Magnetofaba australis IT-1: one gene and its partner. The protein of the gene in region 1 interacts with the protein of each later gene in a pairwise test. Links are inferred from orthologs where the notes say so. Each region holds a gene or a part of one and is shown in the gene's direction. Other genes may lie near its edges.

The links.
Region 2: the proteins of recA (region 1) and dprA interact in binary tests that used the Bacillus subtilis proteins (3 or more experiments, as listed by UniProt). The link is inferred for Magnetofaba australis IT-1 from one-to-one orthologs.

Annotation. Positions count from the first base shown.
Region 1 is NZ_LVJN01000019.1:444,973-448,071, forward strand. What follows is about bases 262-3,041. They hold recA (recombinase RecA), read left to right. Parts: upstream 262-1,022; coding sequence 1,023-2,060; downstream 2,061-3,041. Other genes in these bases: MAIT1_RS11280 (type IV pilus twitching motility protein PilT), read right to left, coding at 262-763; parC (DNA topoisomerase IV subunit A), read left to right, coding at 2,186-3,041. Outside these bases: more of MAIT1_RS11280, read right to left, coding at 1-261; more of parC, read left to right, coding at 3,042-3,099. UniProt on the Bacillus subtilis protein: Multifunctional protein involved in homologous recombination, DNA repair and competence.
Region 2 is NZ_LVJN01000021.1:504,200-507,413, forward strand. Bases 308-3,202 are described here. They hold dprA (DNA-processing protein DprA), read left to right. Parts: upstream 308-1,098; coding sequence 1,099-2,307; downstream 2,308-3,202. Other genes in these bases: dctP (TRAP transporter substrate-binding protein DctP), read left to right, coding at 308-481; plsY (glycerol-3-phosphate 1-O-acyltransferase PlsY), read left to right, coding at 487-1,092; topA (type I DNA topoisomerase), read left to right, coding at 2,472-3,202. In the rest of the region: more of dctP, read left to right, coding at 1-307; more of topA, read left to right, coding at 3,203-3,214. UniProt on the Bacillus subtilis protein: Protein that helps load RecA onto ssDNA during transformation. Binds cooperatively to circular ssDNA, is able to bridge different segments of DNA. Favors the loading of RecA onto SsbA- or SsbB-coated ssDNA and formation of RecA-DNA filaments.

The DNA of each region.
Region 1 (3,099 bases):
TGGTGCGGATCATATCCTTCTCCGCCGCCGGGAACACGTCGACGATACGGTCGATGGTCTTGGCCGCCGAGGTGGTGTGCAGGGTGCCGAACACCAAGTGACCGGTCTCCGCCGCCGACAGCGCCAAACGGATGGTCTCCAGGTCGCGCATCTCGCCCACCAGAATCACGTCGGGGTCTTCGCGCAGAGCCGAGCGCAGGGCGTTGTTGAAGCTCTTGGTGTCGCGATGCACCTCACGTTGGTTCATCAGGCACTTTTGCGACTGGTGCACAAATTCGATGGGGTCCTCAATGGTGAGGATGTGGCCATACTCGGTCTTGTTCTTATAGTCGACCATGGCCGCCAGGGTGGTGGACTTACCCGAGCCAGTGGGGCCAGTCACCAGCACCAGGCCGCGCGGGGTGGCGGCGAACTCTTTGAAGATCTCCGGACAATTGAGCTGTTCGAGGGTGAGGATCTCCGAGGGGATGGTGCGGAACACCGCGCCGGCGCCGCGATTCTGCACGAAGGCGTTGACGCGGAAACGGGCCAGATTGGGCACTTCAAAGGAGAAGTCCGCCTCCAGCTCCTGCTCGTAGTCGCGACGCTGCTTGTCGTTCATGATGTCGTACACCATGCCGTGCACGGTGTCGTGATCCAGAGGCGGCACGTCGATGCGGCGGATGTCGCCATCCACGCGGATTAGCGGCGGCATGCCGGCGGACAGGTGCAGGTCGGAGGCTTTATTGTTGACGCTAAACGCGAGCAGTTCGGAAATGTCCATGGCGTTATCCAATCCCCTCATATGGGTCAATGATTTGTCCGGCGCCATCGACGATGGCCCGGCCAGAGTATACCGCCGGGCGCAAGGCGGGCAACGCCCGGAATGGCGCGCTGCGAACAACGCCCCTTGGGGTCGGGGCCCGCAGCTTGGTATAACAGGCGGGCTGCGCGCTCCCGCTTGTGGTCGAGCGCGCGCCTTTTCATACAACCTGATCGTCTCACATAACCCGATATTCGCCTGTCGAGGAGTCCGCATGTCCATGGATAAAGAGAAAGCCAAAGCGCTTGACGCCGCCATCTCCCAAATCGAACGTCAGTTCGGCAAGGGCTCCATCATGCGCATGAGCGAGGACGCCGTGGTGGACGCCCCCGCCGTCTCCACCGGCTCGTTGGGGCTGGATCTGGCGCTGGGCATCGGCGGCCTGCCGCGTGGGCGCGTGGTGGAGATCTTCGGCCCGGAATCCTCCGGTAAGACCACCCTGGCGCTGCATGCGGCGGCGGAGATCCAAAAGGCGGGCGGCGTGGCCGCCTTCGTCGACGCCGAGCATGCCCTCGACCCCACCTACGCCCGCAAACTGGGGGTGAATGTGGACGCGCTGCTGATCTCCCAGCCCGACACCGGCGAGCAGGCGCTGGAGATCACCGATATGCTGGTGCGCAGTGGCGCGGTGGATCTGGTGGTGGTGGACTCGGTGGCCGCGCTCACCCCGCGCGCCGAGATCGAAGGCGAGATGGGCGACTCCCACGTGGGTCTGCAGGCGCGCCTGATGTCCCAGGCGCTGCGCAAACTCACCGGCAGCATCTCCCGCACCAACGGCATCGTGCTGTTTATCAACCAGATTCGCATGAAAATCGGCGTGATGTTCGGCAACCCCGAGACCACCACCGGCGGCAACGCGCTGAAGTTCTACAGCTCGGTGCGTCTGGATATCCGTCGCATCTCGGCGATTAAGGATAAGGATGAGGTGGTGGGCTCGCGCACCCGGGTGAAGGTGGTGAAGAACAAAATGGCCCCGCCGTTCCGCCAGTGCGAATTCGACATCACCTATGGCGAGGGGGTGTCGCTCTCCGGCGAGATTCTGGATATGGCGGTGGACGCCGGCTTGGTGGAGAAGTCCGGCGCCTGGTACTCCTATAATGGCGAGCGCATCGGTCAGGGGCGCGAGAACGCCAAACGCTATATGACCGAGAATCCCGCCTCCCTGCACGCGTTGGAAGATCAGATCCGCGTGCAGAACGGTTTGGCGCCCAAGCATGGCTCGGCTCCGGCTGAAAGCGCCGCCGCCGACGAAGAGTGACGCCTTCCTTATATATAGAGGAAGCATGACGCTGCGCTGATGCGACGCGCGCCGCCAACGCTCTGGCGGCGCGCGTCGTGAGTTTGACGATCTTCTGCTCTGTAACTCCGTCCCCACGAGACCCCATGCGCGATACCGACCCTTCCGTTCAGGACGCCTCTCTCCGCGAGGAGCTGGAGCAACGCTATCTGGCCTACGCGCTCTCCACCATCGTCGGCCGCGCGCTGCCCGACGCCCGCGACGGCCTGAAGCCGGTGCATCGGCGCATCCTCTTCGCCATGCGCGCGCTGCGGCTGGATCCCAATTCAGCATATAAGAAATCCGCCCGCGTGGTGGGCGACGTGATCGGTAAATTCCACCCCCACGGCGACCAGGCCGCCTATGACGCCATGGTGCGTCTGGCGCAGGACTTCGCCGTGCGCTATCCGCTGGTGGACGGGCAGGGCAACTTCGGCAACATCGACGGCGACGGCGCCGCCGCCATGCGTTACACCGAAGCGCGTCTGACCGCCGTGGCGCGGGCGCTGCTGGAAGATCTGGAGATGGATACGGTGGACTTCCGCCCCACCTACGACGGCTCCGGCGAGGAGCCGGTGGTGCTGCCGGGGCGGTTCCCCAACCTGTTGGCCAATGGCGCGGCCGGCATCGCCGTGGGTATGGCCACCTCGGTGCCGCCGCACAACGTCGGCGAGATCCTCGACGCCTGCTTGATGCTGATCCGCAAGCCGCAAGTGGACGTGGCCGAGTTGATGACCAAGCTGCCGGGGCCCGATTTCCCCACCGGCGGTTTGCTGGTCTCCGAAGCCCATGAGATTCGCGAGGTGTATCAGGAGGGGCGCGGCAGTCTGCGTCTCCGCGCGCGCTGGGAGAAGGAGGATCTGGGGCGCGGTCTGTGGCGCATCGTGATCACCGAAATTCCCTATCAGGTGCAGAAGGCCAAGCTGATTGAACGCATCGCCGCGCTGATCATGGATCGCAAGTGCCCGTTTCTCAGCACGGTGCGCGATGAGTCCGACGAATCCCTGCGCATCGTGCTGGA
Region 2 (3,214 bases), on another replicon or contig:
CTTCGTACCCCCGGAAGGAATGGACGAAGCGCTCTCCAGCGGATGGCTCAACGCTATTGAAGCCAGCCCGGAAAGCCTGAGTCATGCGGGTTTGGCGACGGAAAATACGCGCTACTTCCCCACCAACCACCTGTATGGTTGGATGGTGCTGGTGGTAAACAATCACTGGTATCGCAGTCTGCCGTCGGAGTTGCGCACTCTGTTGCATTCACGCGCTGAACGGATTTTGACTGTAGGAATCACGCAAACCGCCGCCCAGGAGTCCAATCTGCTTGAGCAGTGGCGCGGCGGCTCGGGTCCGGTGCTGCTGAACCCTCCAGAGGCGGATCTGCTCAAACGTTTTCAGCCGCTGGTGTGGCGCGCCGCCAAGGATCTGGAGTGGCGTCTGCGCACTCGTGACGGCGTGCGCAAACTGTGGCTGGGCAACAATGGCTTCGATCCCAATCAAGCCGATGATCCCCAGTTGGCCGATGTGATGTGACAACCATGATAAATTTACAACCAACAGAAATCATTTATCTATTTTCCGCCTATCTGCTGGGAGCGGTGCCGTTTGGCCTGGTGATCGCCAAGCTCACCGGCGCAGGCGATATCCGTCAGCGCGGCAGCGGCAACATTGGCGCCACCAATGTGCTGCGCACGGCAGGCAAAAAGGCCGGCGCCGCTACGCTGGCGCTGGATATGCTCAAGGGCGCGGCCATGGCCGGTTTGGGCGTGTGGCTGTTTGGCGCGGAGTCGGTGGTGACCATTGCTGGCGCCTTGTTGGTGTTTGTCGGCCACTGCTATCCGATCTATCTGCGCTTTCGCGGCGGCAAAGGGGTGGCCACCGCGTTGGGGGTATTTCTCGCGTGGACGCCATGGGTGGGCGTGATTACCGCAGTTATCTGGCTGGCCTCGGCCAAACTGTTCCGCATCTCCTCATTGGCGGCGATTCTGGCCTTCATTCCTCTGCCTTTGGTGGCGCACTTTTTTGGCAATCCGGCGGCTGTAGTGGGCGGCGCCATGATTACTCCCTGGATTCTTTGGAAACATCGGGCCAATATTATTCGCATCATCCATGGCGAAGAGCCGCGTATTGGTCAAAAGGCCTGATCTGTCATGAGCGATTATCCCAAGGCTCATATCTCCTGGCTGCGCCTGTTAAGAACTCCAGGCATGGGGCCAGTTACCTTATGTCGTTTATTCCACCATTTTGGCTCGCCCATGGCGATTCTGGACGCCTGGCCGGAACTGCTGCTGGGCCGTGGCGGGTTGAAGCCTCAAGCGGCGAAAAAGCTGGGACACGTTGCCGATGAAACATCGGTGATTGCTGAGTTGGATCGGCTCAAAGCGATGAACGTGCGCCTGATTGGCATCGGTTCGCCGGACTATCCGCCACAACTGGCGCAGATTCATGATCCGCCGCCGGTGCTGTTCGCCCAGGGCGACATCACCCAGCTGCATGGGGAGAATCTGGTGGCCATGGTGGGCACCCGCGCCGCCAGTCAGAACGGCTTACGTCAGGCGCGGCGCTTGGCGGGGGAGATGGCGCAGGCCGATCTGATCACTGTGAGCGGGTTGGCGCTGGGCATCGATGCGGCGGCCCATGCGGGGGCGCTGGATAATGGCGGCGGCACCGTGGCGGTGGTCGCTACGGGCTTGGATGTGGATTACCCCAAGCCCAATCGCAAACTCAAACAGCGCATTATTCAGCATGGCTGCCTGATTAGCGAATTGCCGTTGGGTTCGCAGCCGCATCCGGGCGGATTTCCACGGCGCAATCGCATCATCAGCGGTCTGTCGCGGGGTGTGGTGGTGGTGGAGGCGGCGGTCAAATCCGGCTCCCTGATCACCGCCCGCACCGCCCTGGAGCAAGGCCGCGACGTCTACGCCATGCCCGGCCCGGTGGGGGATTATCGCGCCGAAGGGGTCAATCGTCTGATCAAGGATGGCGCGCGGCTGGTGGAGTCGGCGCAGGATGTGCTGGAAGAGCTGCAGTGGTCATTGGGTCGCACGCCGGTGGCCCCGCCGCCTGCGCCGGTTATGCCGCAACTGCCGTTGATGCAGGAGTCCGCCCCTTCTGCGCCTGCGCCGCCAGTTGCTCAGAAATCAGCAACCCCAGCGCCGGTGCATGATGATTCCACTGAACAATCCAGCGATAAACAGACTCTGTTGAAATTACTCGCTGGTGGTCGTTTACATGTGGATGAGTTGACCCGAAACGCCCATTTGAGCGCGGCGGAAATGGCCTCCACACTGTTGCAATTGGAGTTGGAAAGCCGGATTCAGCGTTGCCCCGGGAATTTCATAGAATTATTAAAATCCTGATTTCTATACTATATTTTTGACATTACCCGCGCATTTTTGGTTGGTGGATCAAAAAAGAGCGTTGCGTCCGCATGTCCGATCGGTCCATACCTGTGGGACGCAAATTCAGCCGCTGATTCTCATTCAGCTTTCGATTCAACCTCTTTTCAGCGTTCGGTGCCTTCATGTCCGCTGTCGTCATTGTGGAATCGCCCGCCAAGGCGAAAACCATCAACAAATTTCTCGGTCGCGGCTATAAGGTGGTGGCCACCTATGGCCATATCCGCGATTTGCCCAGTAAGAATGGCTCCGTTGACGTCGATAACGGATTCGCCATGCGCTACGTGGTGCCCAAAACCTCCTCCAAACATGTGGAGGCGTTGACCGCTGCGGTCAAAGGCGCCGACGAAGTGCTGCTGGCCACTGACCCTGACCGCGAAGGGGAAGCGATCTCCTGGCACGTGCATGAGGTGCTGGAGAAGAAGAAGCTCCTCAAGGATAAGACGGTCAAACGGGTGGTGTTCCACGAGATCACCAAAAAAGCGATCCAGGACGCCGTGGCCAACGCCCGCGACATGGATATGGATATGGTCAACGCCCAGCAGGCGCGTCGGGCGTTGGACTATCTGGTGGGCTTTAACCTCAGCCCACTGCTGTGGAAAAAGGTGCGGCGGGGTCTCTCCGCCGGGCGCGTGCAGTCGGTGGCCCTGCGTCTGGTGTGCGAGCGCGAAGAGGAGATTACGGCGTTCAAGCCTCAGGAGTATTGGAGCATCACCGCCAGTGTGGCCAAGGAGGGTCAACAGCGTACGTTTGACGCGCGTTTGGCGGTGGCCGATGGCAAGAAGCTGGATAAGTTCTCCATCGCCGATGAGAAGCGCGCCAAGAGCTTGACCGCAGCCATTGCCGACAAGCCCCTCACCGTCACCAG